DNA from 3 places in the Kosakonia cowanii JCM 10956 genome. Region 3 is predicted to be linked to each of the others. Evidence: predicted binding sites of a transcription regulator. Region 3 holds the regulator's gene; each other region holds the start of a gene.
The links. Region 3 encodes Fur, which represses iron uptake genes when iron is present. Its sites were predicted from a motif close to ATAATAATGAGAACNACTATCAA; they were not measured.
Positions count from the first base shown of each region.

Region 1: a site for Fur is predicted at 2,911-2,933, ahead of feoA (ferrous iron transporter A). Genes of this name have one in related genera too.
Region 2: a site for Fur is predicted at 1,580-1,602, ahead of fepD (Fe(3+)-siderophore ABC transporter permease). Genes of this name have one in related genera too.

Region 1 is NZ_CP019445.1:2,047,581-2,051,917, reverse strand. Features, by position in the region: gene feoC ([Fe-S]-dependent transcriptional repressor FeoC) at 1-225, opposite strand, end outside; gene feoB (Fe(2+) transporter permease subunit FeoB) at 237-2,555, opposite strand; gene feoA (ferrous iron transporter A) at 2,586-2,813, opposite strand; gene BWI95_RS09470 (Tex family protein) at 3,263-4,337, opposite strand, start outside.
Region 2 is NZ_CP019445.1:2,496,461-2,500,797, reverse strand. Features, by position in the region: gene fepB (Fe2+-enterobactin ABC transporter substrate-binding protein) at 1-84, shown strand, start outside; gene entS (enterobactin transporter EntS) at 268-1,503, opposite strand; gene fepD (Fe(3+)-siderophore ABC transporter permease) at 1,616-2,620, shown strand; gene fepG (iron-enterobactin ABC transporter permease) at 2,617-3,609, shown strand; gene fepC (iron-enterobactin ABC transporter ATP-binding protein) at 3,606-4,337, shown strand, end outside.
Region 3 is NZ_CP019445.1:2,607,244-2,611,580, forward strand. Features, by position in the region: partial or broken gene BWI95_RS12265 (beta-N-acetylhexosaminidase) at 1-2,254, shown strand, start outside; gene fur (ferric iron uptake transcriptional regulator) at 2,355-2,801, opposite strand; gene fldA (flavodoxin FldA) at 3,091-3,621, opposite strand; gene ybfE (LexA regulated protein) at 3,785-4,066, opposite strand; gene ybfF (esterase) at 4,205-4,337, opposite strand, start outside.

The DNA of each region.
Region 1 (4,337 bases), 560 kb from region 3:
CCATTCGCGTGAGCAGGCGGCTTTGCCCTCCGGACACGCTTTGCAGCTGCCGATCAGGCAACCACTCGCCTCCTCTTCAACACGCACCGCGCGCCCCATTGCTTCCAGCCGCGCCAGCATGGCGTCAATTAACGCTTTGGGCGTGTGCAGGGCGAGGCTGAGCTGGCTTGCCTCCATCCGCCCCTGCAACGCCAGCAGATCGCGTACCTCAATAAGCGATGCCATTACGCGACTCCTTAATGACAGTCGCTTGCCGGGCTGTCGCAGCAGCTGGCCACCGTTCTGCGCGTAGCCAGCAGATTCACATTCACGCGGCTGCGCGCCCGGCGCAACACGCTAATCACCAGCACGTTAAACACCACCACCGCCAGGATGCAGGTCATGCTGTAGAGCGGGTGCTGATGGAAGGTGACGGTTTGATAAAAGAGCGTGGAGAGCGAGTAGGCAATATTCAGCCCCCACAGCACCGAGAAGCCCATCCAGCCGCGGCTCGCTTCGCGGGCAATTGCGCCCATCGCCGTAATGCATGGCACGTAGAGCAGGACAAAAATCAGGTAGCTGTAGGCCGCAGCCGCGCTGCCGAATTTCTGGCTCATCACCCCCATTGTGCCGGTCGCCATTTCGCCGTCGCCCTTGCTGGCTTCAATCGGGTTAGCAAGCACGCTCAGGCTGAAGGTCTCTTTGACGGAATTGCCGGTCTCTTCCAGCGCGGCAATTAGTTCATCGCTCAGACTGAATGTGGCCGGATTAAAAGCCTCCTGCTCAATATTTTCCGCGGTGTAGAGCGTGTTGAGCGTGCCGACCACCACCTCTTTTGCCATCGCGCCGGTAACCAGCCCGACCGTTGCCTGCCAGTGATCGCCCTGCACGCCAATCGGCTCTAACAGCGGGGTAAAGACGCGGCTGATAGAGGCCAGCGCCGAGTCGTTGATGTTATGCACCGTGCGGCCATTCAGCGAGAAGCTGTTCATCGCGCTGAGGAAAATGCTGACGATGATGATCACTTTCCCGGCGCGGATAACAAAACCTTTCAGTCGCTGCCAGGTTTGCAGCAGCAGGCTTTTCAGATGCGGAACATGGTAAACCGGCAGTTCCATCACAAACGGCGACGCTTCACCACGCAGCAGCGTGTATTTCAGCATCAGCCCGGTAAGGATCGCCATCACTACGCCCAGCAGATAGAGCGAGAAGACCGCCACCGCACCCTGCTGGCCGAAAAAGGCGGCAGCAAAGACGGCAAAAATCGCCAGCCGCGCACCGCAGGACATAAACGGCGCCATCATGATAGTAATCAGCCGTTCACGCGGTGCATCAAGCGTACGCGCGCCCATTACTGACGGCACGTTACAACCGAAGCCGACAATCAGCGGTACAAAGGATTTGCCCGGCAGACCGAGCGACTGCATCAGGCGGTCCATTACAAACGCGGCGCGCGCCATATAGCCGGAGTCCTCAAGAAAGGACATAAACAGGTACATCATCCCCAGTTGCGGCACCAGTGGCAGCACAGTATTTACACCGCCGCCCAGCCCCTGCGCGAGAAAGACCGTCAGCCACTCCGGGAAGTGCAGCGTATAGCCGAGCCACTGAATGCCGTGGATAAAGATCGCCACGGAGCCGGCATCAAAAATGGGTGAGAACGCCCCGCCAATATTGATGGCGAAGAGGAACATCAGGTACATGACAAACAGGAAGATCGGTAAGCCGAGAAAGCGGTTGAGAATGATGCGGTCAACGGCGGCGGTGAAACGGCTTGGCTCGGCGGTCAGCGTATTGCTGACGGTATCGCAAATCGCGGCGATGGCCTGGTAACGCGCATCGGCGATATGCAGCGCCGGATCGTCCATCTCCGCCTGCAAACGCGAAAGCGCGGCGTTAAGCTGGCTGTCGGAAATATCGGCATTGGCGCGGCTATAGATATCCCCTTCCAGCATCTGCAAACCCATCCAGCGGCGCTGCTGCCAGGGAAGCGCGTCGTGCATCTGCCCGGCCAGCGTATCCGCCTCGCGCGCCAGCGGCAGCGCATAATGCACCAGCTCGACATTGTCATTGGCACGGTGGCGATCGATGGCGAGTTTCAGCGCCTCGATCCCGCGCCCGCGCGTGGAGACCAGCGGGATCACCGGGCAGCCAAGGCGGCTGGTCAGCGCATCGATATCAATGCGCAACTTCTGCTTTTCGGCGATATCGAGCATGTTGAGGGCGATAATGCACGGCACGCCAAGCTCCAGCAGCTGTAACGTCAGGTAGAGGTTACGCTCAAGGTTGGAGGCATCCACGACGTTTATCAGCAGATCGGCATCGCCGTTCAGAATGTAGTGGCAGGCAATCTGCTCATCGAGAGAGGTTTGCGCGGAGATGGTGGTTAGCGAGTAAGTGCCGGGCAGATCAACCAGCGTGACCTGGTGGTCGGTGGTGGTAAAGAGCCCCTCTTTGCGTTCAACGGTGACCCCGGCCCAGTTGCCGACGCGCTGGCGCGCACCGGTTAACTGATTGAATAACGTTGTCTTGCCTGAATTGGGGTTGCCAATTAAGCCAATGGTCATTTTTTTCATTTTATTTCGCACCCCGCGAAAACGTTGCGATTAACGTGAAACCACTTCTAATTTGAGAAAGGCGAGATCTTTTTTTCTTAACACTAAATTAACGCGGCGCGTTTCGATATGCACCGGATCGCCCAAAGGGGCAACGCGAACAACATTAAAAGAGGAGCCGGGCAACATGCCGAGGGATAAAAGTTTCTGCCGCCATGCCGGGCTTATTTCTGGCGAGAAACCGAGAATTTTCCACGCGCTATCAGGAGAGAATTGCATAGAGCCTACTTATCTTTTCTGCGAGTCAATATCACTCATGCGTCGTTGAGACGTACCGTTGGTCATCAAAGAGAGAAGGAGTGAACCTGTGTCTGCGATGATAATGAGAATGGTTTCTATCAGCAATCCAAAGCGTGCGCTTCCGGCGGGGATAATTAAAAAGTTACGCTCTTTTTGATGTAGAACAATATTTTCCACATCGGAATTTTCGGGAACAAATAGTGACGAGAGAGTCAGAATAATAAGAATAAATTTATATTTGGCAGCCTGGTTTAATAACACAGCGAAATATAATAAATGACGTCAATATTAGCTCAATCGCTAAGGGCACACGGAATAGCTTAAATTTCCTCACGATTTTCTTCAGCGAAAAATAAAACCCTAAGCGCAACGGAGAAAATAAGCAGCGGGCGAGAAAAAGCCCTCTTCAGGTGAAGAGGGCTTTTCTATTAGCGTTTCTTACCCATCGCCGCTGCTAGCGCATCCATCATCGCGCTGTTGCCGGCAGGCTGCGTGTCGCGACCGCGCGGTGCTTTAGCCGGACGAGCGGCATTACGGTTGCCGTTATCACGGTCATTACCGTTGCCACCACGGCGCGGCGCGCTTTCACCCGGCTGCTCATTGAGACGCATAGTGAGCGCGATACGTTTGCGTGGCAGATCGACTTCCAGCACTTTCACCTTCACGATATCGCCCGCTTTCACCACCGTATGCGGATCTTCAACGAACTTATCCGCCAGCGAAGAGATGTGCACCAGCCCATCCTGGTGGACGCCGATATCAACGAACGCGCCGAAGTTGGTGACGTTTGTCACCGCCCCTTCCAGCACCATGCCCGGCTGGAGATCGTTAAGGGTTTCAACGCCTTCCGCAAAAGTCGCGGTTTTGAACTCCGGACGCGGATCGCGGCCCGGCTTCTCCAGCTCTTTGATGATGTCGGTCACCGTCGGCACGCCGAACTGCTCATCGGTAAATTCTGACGCTTTCAGCTTGCGCAGCTCGGTGCTGTTACCCATCAGATCGCGCAGAGATTGCTCAGTCGCCGCCAGAATGCGCTCCACCACTGGGTAGGTTTCCGGGTGAACGGTAGAGGCATCAAGCGGGTTATCGCCATGGTTGATACGCAAAAAGCCCGCACACTGCTCAAAGGCTTTCGGCCCGAGGCGGCTCACTTTTAACAGCTGCTGGCGGTTCTGGAACTGACCGTTTTCATCGCGCCAGGCGACAATATTCTGCGCCATCATGCGGGTTAACCCTGCTACGCGTGTCAGCAGCGGCACGGAGGCGGTATTGAGATCGACACCGACGGCGTTCACGCAATCTTCCACCACCGCATCGAGTTTGCGCGCCAGTTGGCTCTGGCTAACGTCATGTTGATACTGGCCGACACCGATAGATTTCGGGTCAATCTTCACCAGCTCGGCCAGCGGATCCTGTAAACGACGGGCAATCGATACTGCGCCACGCAGGGAGACGTCCAGATCCGGGAACTCCAGCGCCGCCAGCTCAGAGGCGGAGTAGACC
Region 2 (4,337 bases), 110 kb from region 3:
TATGCGCTGGGTGCCGAGACCTTCCGGCTTGATTACTACAGCGCAACCCGCGTGTTGCAGCGCTTGTCTACGCTGTTTGGCTGAGGGTTTGCCGCAAGCCTTATTGCCGGATGGCGCTGGCGCTTATCCGGCCTACAAAAACCTCGGTATTGCCGGATAAGGGTCGTGACTTATCCGGCCTGTGAAGGCATCCCGTTTGCAGTCAAGGGGGGTGATCAGATCGCCGTAACGCTGAAGCTCCGGTGACGCTAACGCCACCGGAGAATTTTATGCGCCGGACTGAACCTGTCGGAAACGGCGTAGTTCGCCGAGGATGAGAACCAGCACTAATCCCACTATCGCTAACGCCAGCCCGCTGAAGCTCGCCGAGGCGGCGGGCGTCAGCATCGATCCCATTGCGCCCAGCAGCGCCGCACCGATGGCGTCGCCGGTGACGTTTTGCGCCGTCCATAAGCCGTTAATGCGCCCGAGCATCGCTTCCGGGGTCTGGGTTTGCAACAGGGTGTATTGCAGCAGTGAACTCACCGCCGTCAGCCAGCCGCAGAGCGCGAGAAAGAGCACGCCGAGCGGCCAGACGGGCATCAGGCTAAAGAGCGCAATGGCGATAAACGCGCCGACGCTGGTCAGCAACATGATGATGCCGGGCCGCTCGCTGTGCGCCAGCCTGCCGCTGGTCAAGGCGCCGATGGCTGCGCCGAGCGGCAGTGCAGCATAAAGCACGCCAATCTCCGCCGCCGACATCTGCCAGCTCATCGCCAGTGCCGGGTAGAGCACGCGCACGGCGCTGGCCATCGTCAGCAGGCCGCCGAGCAGCGCAATGCCGCCAACTAACGGGTTACGCAGCAGAAAGTGCAGCGCAGCGGCAAGAGATTTAAGCGGGTGTTCGCGCGGTTGCGGCGGCGGTGGGAGCGCAGGCAGCGTCAGCAGTGGCAGCAGGGTGATAAAGGTGCCCGCCGCCGCCAGACCGTAGTTCCACGCCACGCCGCCAGAGGCCAGCAGCAGGCCGCCAACCATCGGCGAAATCACCGAACCGATGCGCACGGTGAGCATGGTGATCGCCCCCGCCTGCATCAGGTTTTCCCGCCCGACCAGCGCAGGCGTTGCCGCCAGCAGCGCCGTCACGCCAAGCGCGCCGAAAAAGCCATCCCACACGCCAAGCAGATAGATCGCCGACAGCAACGGCGCGGGTAACAGTGCATTGAGAAAGAGGCCAATAAAGCCGATACCGCAGGTGGATCGCGCCAGCAGAATCAGCTTTTTACGTTCAAAGCGATCCGCCAGTACGCCGCCGAGCATCAGGCCGACAAACATTGCGCCGCCGGTCAGCGTCACGGCAAGCCCGACCTGCCAGCTGGAGTGGGTCATCGCCTGGATCTGCACCGGTACTGCCACGCCCAGTAAGCCCAGCGATAAAATTGAGATAAAACGCGCGAGGAAAACGACGCGATAAGCCGGATGTGTCCGCAGCAGGCTGAGATTCAGCAGCCAGGAGTGTTGCTTCATTACAAGACCTTGTATTCCATACTTTCTGTGTCCAATCTCAGGCTGCGCATGGTAACATAACAAAACAGGATCGATAACGATAATTACTATCATTATCAAAATTGGGATTTTTATGTCGTTTTCTGCTTCCCCGGCGCGCGTATTGGTTCTCGTCGGGCTATTGATACTGCTTATATTTGCTGCGGCACTGAGCCTGTTTATTGGCGCAAAACCGATGCCTGCCGCGGTCATCTCCGACGCCCTTTTTGGCGCTTGCCACAGCGCAGATTGCACCATCATTCGCGATGCGCGCCTGCCGCGCACGCTGGCAGGCTTACTCGCCGGCGGCGCGCTTGGCCTTGCCGGTGCGCTGATGCAAACCCTGACGCGCAACCCGCTGGCTGACCCGGGCCTTTTAGGCGTCAATGCGGGCGCCAGTTTCGCCATTGTGCTCGGCGCCGCGCTGCTGGGCGCGACCACGCCAACGGAGCAGCTGCTGTTCGCCTTTTGCGGCGCATTCGCCGCCTCGCTGCTGGTGGCGTTTACCGGCAGCCAGGGCGGTGGGCAGCTTAGCCCGGTGCGCTTAACACTCGCGGGCGTGGCGCTCACCGCCGTGCTCGACGGACTCTCCAGCGGCATTTCGCTGCTCAATGCTGATGTCTACGATCAGCTGCGTTTCTGGCAGGCCGGTTCCCTTGATATTCGTACGCTGGCAACCCTGCGCGTGGTGCTGATCCCGGTGCTGCTGGCGGCGGGCGTCGCCTTGATGTTGAGCCGCGCACTTAACAGCCTGAGCCTCGGCAGCGATACGGCGACGGCGCTCGGCAGCAAAGTGGCGCGCACCCAGTTGCTGGGTTTACTGGCGATAACCGTGCTCTGCGGCAGCGCCACGGCGGTCGTCGGCCCAATCGCCTTTATCGGTCTGATGATGCCCCACCTGGCGCGCGGGCTGGTTGGGGCCGATCACCGCTGGTCGCTTCCTGTCACGTTAATTGCCACCCCTGCTCTGCTGCTGTTTGCCGATATCATTGGCCGTGTGATCGTGCCGGGCGAGCTGCGCGTTTCGGTCGTGAGCGCCTTTATCGGCGCGCCGATGCTGATCCTGCTGGTGCGCCGCGCGCGCGGAGGCGGCTTATGATCGCTCCCTCCCGCCGTTTAGTGGCCAGTTGCCTGCTGATGGTTATCGCCGCCCTGCTGCTCGCAGCCTGGGGGTTGCGCAGCGGTACGGTGATGCTCACCTTCACGCAGGTTTTCGACGCGCTAAGCGGTGCTGCGCCGCGCGCAATGCAGCTGGTGGTGATGGAGTGGCGCTTGCCGCGAGTGTTAATGGCGCTGGTGGTTGGCGCGGCGCTTGGCGTCAGCGGCGCGATTTTCCAGTCGCTGATGCGTAACCCGCTCGGCAGCCCGGATGTCATGGGCTTTAACACCGGTGCCTGGAGCGGTGTGCTGGTGGCGATGGTGCTGTTTGGCCAGCATCTGACGGCGATTGCGCTGGCAGCGATGGCGGGCGGCATCCTTACCTCGCTGCTGGTGTGGCTGCTGGCCTGGCGCAACGGCATTGAAACCTTCCGCCTGATTATTGTCGGCATTGGCATACGCGCGATGCTGGTGGCCTTCAACACCTGGCTGCTGCTGAAAGCGTCGCTTGAAACGGCGCTCTCCGCCGGGCTGTGGAACGCCGGATCGCTCAATGGCCTGACGTGGGCGAAAACGCTGCCGTCGGTGCCGATTATGCTGGCGATGTTTTTTTTCGCCGCCCTGCTGGCACGGCGCATGCGGCTGCTGGAGATGGGCGACGACAGCGCCTGCGCGCTGGGCGTCAACGTTGAGCGCTCGCGTTTGCTGCTGATGCTGGTAGCGGTGGCGCTGACCGCAGCCGCCACGGCGCTTGCTGGCCCCATCTCCTTTATCGCACTGGTGGCACCGCATATTGCCCGCCGCCTGAGCGGCACGGCGCGCTGGGGGTTAACCCAGTCGACGCTCTGCGGCGCGCTGCTGCTGCTGCTGGCGGATATGATCGCCCAGCGCGGCTTTACGCCTTACCAGCTACCGGTTGGCGTGGTCACCGTCAGCCTCGGCGGTATTTACCTTATCGCCTTGTTAATTCAGGAGTCCCGAAACAAATGAGCGCCTTATCTCCCCGTCTGCGCGGCGAAGCGTTAACCCTGGGCTACGGCAAAAAAGTGATTGCCGAGAAGCTGAGCGTCGCCATTCCGGATGGCCATTTCACCGCCATCATCGGCCCGAATGGCTGCGGGAAGTCGACCCTTTTACGCACCCTCAGCCGCCTGATGACGCCGAGCGAAGGGCACGTTTACCTTGATGGCGAGCAGATCCAGCGCTTTGCCAGCAAAGAGGTGGCGCGGCGCATTGGTCTGCTGGCGCAGAACGCTACCACGCCTGGCGATATTACGGTGCAGGAGCTGGTGGCGCGCGGGCGTTACCCGCATCAGCCGCTCTTTACCCGCTGGCGCAAAGAGGATGACGAAGCGGTGAAGCGGGCGATGAAAGCCACGGGCGTGGAGAGCCTGGCGCAGCAGAGCGTCGATACGCTCTCCGGCGGGCAGCGCCAGCGGGCGTGGATCGCCATGGTGCTGGCACAGGAGACGGCGATTATGCTGCTTGATGAGCCGACTACCTGGCTTGATATCAGCTATCAAATCGATCTGCTGGAGCTGCTCAGCGAACTGAATCGCGAGCAGGGGTATACGCTGGCGGCGGTGCTGCATGATTTGAATCAGGCATGCCGTTACGCCACCCATTTGATTGCGCTGCGCGACGGGAAGATTGTGGCGCAGGGCGCACCGAAAGAGATTGTCACCGCCGGGTTGATCGAGGAGGTGTACGGGCTGCGC
Region 3 (4,337 bases):
ACTGGCAACTCTTTATTACCGACGTGCTGCCGCGCTGGTATGTCACAGGAGAGGAGGCAACGCCAAAAACCATCGCCAATACCAATACGGAAGATCTTGCCCAGTTCGTCACGCCGCTTGGCGAGCACTGGAAGCGGATGCCGGAGGATAAAATATCCTGATGACCGCTGAAGCGCGCTTTGCGCAAAACAGCGATATCAAAACAATTAACCTCGCCTCGCTGCGCGGGCAGATTGTGCCAACGCCGCGCGAGGGTAAAATCTACGGTCGGGATATCGATCTCAGCCAGGGAGTGAAGTTTGACCTCTCAGCGCTGATGCCTGATGCGCAAAACGCCATCAAAGGGCGCTTCGCCATGCTCGGCGTGGAAGAGGGGAGTTATCCGCTACGTACCGAGATTGCCCGTAAAGCGTTCAGGGGGGACGAGGCGATCAACGGTGCCTATCAGCTGCGTATCAATGATAAAGAGGCGGTGGTGACCGGTTTTGATCAGAGCGGCGTGTTCTATGGCCTGCAATCTCTGCTTTCGCTTCTCCCCGCGCAGGGGCCGATGACGCTCCCCGCTCTGACGGCGAAAGATGCGCCGCGCTTCGACTATCGCGGTATTCATCTGGATGTCGGGCGTAATTTCCACAGCAAAGCGGCGGTGTTGCGCCTGCTGGATCAGATGGCGGCTTACAAGCTGAATAAATTCCACTTCCATCTGACGGACGATGAAGGGTGGCGCATTGAAATTCCGGGGCTGCCGGAGCTGACTGAGATTGGCAGCCAGCGCTGCCACGATCTGAGCGAGAAGCAGTGCCTGCTGCCGCAGCTGGGCTCGGGTCCGGATCGTGATAACAACGGCAGCGGGTACTTTACCCGCGCCGACTACATCGAGATCCTCAAATACGCCAAAGCGCGACACATTGAGGTGATCCCGGAGATCGACATGCCTGCCCATGCGCGCGCGGCGGTGATCTCAATGGAAGCACGTTACGAACGCCTGATAAAAGAGGGTAAGGATGAGAGCGAGGCGAGCCGCTATCGGCTGCTCGATCCGACCGATACCTCTGTTACCGCTGGCGTACAATTCTACGATCGCACCGGCTACCTCAATCCGTGCCTGGACTCCTCGCGCAACTTTGTCGATAAGGTGATGGGCGAAATCCTGCAGATGCACAGAGAAGCGGGTCTGCCGCTGCGCACCTGGCACTTTGGCGGCGATGAAGCAAAAAATATCTACCTGGGCGCTGGTTATACGGATGTGAACAATCCGCAGCCGGGTAAAGGCATCATCGATCAGAGCAAGCAAGATAAGCCTTGGGCGAAATCCGAGGCCTGCCAGGCGATGATCAAAGCCGGGAAAGTGAGCGATGTTGAACACCTCTCCAGCTACTTTGGCGCAGAGGTAAGCAAGCTGGTTAAGGCGCACGGCATCGATGTGATGCAGGCGTGGCAGGATGGGCTGAAAGATGCCAAAGACGCTTCTGTGTTTGCCACCCAACATGTGAATGTCAACTTCTGGGATGCGCTCTACTGGGGTGGTTTCGATTCCGTCAACGATTGGGCGAATAAGGGCTTCCGCGTGGTGGTCTCCAACCCGGACTACGTCTATCTCGACTTCCCGAGTGAAGTTCACCCTGATGAGAGCGGTTACTACTGGGGGACGCGTTTCAGCGATGAGCGCAAAATCTTCAGCTTCGCGCCGGACAACATGCCGCAAAATGCGGAAACCTCGGTTGACCGTGATGGCAACGCGTTCAGCGCTAAATCAGACAAGCCGTGGCCAGGCGCCTACGGGCTTTCCGCCGAGTTGTGGAGCGAAGTGGTGCGCACGGATGAGCAGATGGAGTATATGATCTATCCGCGTCTGGTCGCCGTCGCTGAGCGGGCATGGCATCGCGCAAGCTGGGAGCTGGATTATCAGGCAGGCCGCGAATACAAAGGCGGCGAGACGCAGTGGGTCGATCAGAAAGCGCTTACGGCTGACTGGCAGCGTTTTGCCAATCTGTTAGGGCATCGCGAGCTGGCGAAGCTGGATAAAGCCGGCATCCATTATCGTCTGCCGGTGCCAGGGGCGCGAATTGTTGACGGTGTGCTGGAGGTCAACATCCGCTTCCCGGGGCTGGTGGTGGAGTACTCCCTCGATCGCGGCAAAACGTGGCAACGCTACGAAGCGGAATCCCGTCCACAGATTAAAGGAGAAATTCAGGTGCGCACCGTAAGCCCGGACGGCAGGCGCGTCAGCCGTGTTGACACGCTGAAAGCTTGATCGCTTTCCACCCTGAGCGGCGTAACCTTCTAACGCGCCGCTCAGCCGACAGGCATAAAAAAAGCCAACCTGACGGTTGGCTTTTAACATTCAGAAGAACTTATTTTGCGTCGTGCGCGTGTTCATCTTCGCGGCAGTCGCCTTCGGCGCAGTGGCCGTAAAGGTAGAGACTGTGGTTCGTCAGGCGGATACCGTGTTTAGCGGCGATTTCGCGCTGGCGCAATTCGATGGAATCATCACTGAATTCGATGACTTTACCGCAGTCGAGGCAGATAAGGTGATCGTGGTGATGCTGCTGCGTCAGTTCAAAAACGGACTTGCCGCCTTCGAAGTTGTGACGGGTGACAATCCCGGCGTCATCAAACTGGTTCAGCACGCGGTACACCGTTGCCAGACCAATCTCTTCACCCATGTCGATCAGACGCTTATAAAGATCTTCCGCACTGACATGATGGTTATCCGGCTCCTGAAGCACTTCCAGAATTTTTAAACGTGGAAGCGTGACTTTCAGGCCGGCCTTCTTTAATGCGGTATTGTTGTCAGTCATGCGGAATCTGTCCTGTTGCTATACGATTCACTTCCTTCTCGGAAGTTATAAGGAATGCACCCGGGCGAATGCGTATCATTATAGAACTGCCATGTATAAATGAAAACTGCAAGCCCTCAAGTAAAGTAAGCTTTTAAAACGTGGTATCGCCGACAACTCCCGGTCGAGCGTAACGCGTTAAGCAGGGCTTATTGTACAGGGATGAATAGGAAAGTTAAAAAAATGTAGCAATTATTTCGATTGCTTTTACCTATTGATACGGCGCAACCAGCAGATTGCGCCATAAAAATCAGGCGTTCAGGATTTCATCCAGATGCAGCTCTTCAGAAACCTGCTTCACCCACTTCTGTACGCGCTCGGCAGTCAGTTCTGGCTGGCGGTCTTCGTCAATCGCCAGACCAACAAAGTGGTCGTCATCCGCCAGGCCTTTTGAAGCTTCGAAATGGTAACCGGCAGTCGGCCAGTGACCCACAATGGTCGCGCCGCGCGGTTCGATAATATCGCGAATAGTGCCCAGCGCATCACAGAAGTACTCAGCATAATCTTCCTGGTCGCCGCAGCCGAAAAGTGCTACTAATTTACCATTAAAATCAATCTCTTCCAGCGTCGGGAAGAAGTCATCCCAGTCGCACTGCGCTTCACCGTAATACCAAGTCGGAATGCCGAGCAACAGGATGTCATATCCTTCGATATCTTCCTTACTGCTCTTGGCAATGTCATGAACATCGGCGACGTCTTTACCAAGCTGGCTCTGGATCATTTTGGCGATGTTTTCGGTGTTGCCGGTGTCGCTGCCGAAGAAAATGCCTGTAATTGCCATGAGTAAAATAACCTCTTGAATCTTAATGAGTATAGGGGGAGCGCTAAGCCCACAGATAAGGGCAATCATAGCAGAACAGAGAAGAACGCGGAAACAGCTATTGCCGCGGACTGCACTGTATGCCACATGAAAAGGGGAATTTGACGATGATTCAGAAGAATCGCTATCCGCGCAGGGCTTTAAGCTGCGCCAGCAGCATCTCTTCGATAAGTTCGCTGCGGCTTATCTCGCGCGCCTCGGCCAGCTCATTTAAGGCTTCCACCGCTTCCGCATTCAGTTTCAGTTCGACGCGCTTAAGCCCGCGAACTTTATCGCGTTTGAGCTGGTTGCGTTTATTAATGCGCAACTGTTCATCGCGCGAGAGCGGGTTGGTCTTCGGCCGTCCCGGGCGACGCTCATTCGCGAAGAGATCTAGTGTCGTACGGTCCGTTTGTTCTTTAGCCATGATATGAATACTACGGGAAAACACGCAATCGGGCCGCTGCCCGGGCTGAATAGCGCGCCATCATACATCACCAACATCGGCACGCCAACGACCGGGCGCGTTGAAACGACCGGTCGCCGCCTTTTTAATCAGTTGGCCTTACTCTGCCAGGTAACGGCGAATGGCACGCAGCACCGCGTCAGGTTTTTCTGCATGCACCCAGTGCCCGGCACCGGCAATGACATACGCCCGCGCCTGGGGAAATTGCGCCAGCAGCGCATCGCGGTAGGCA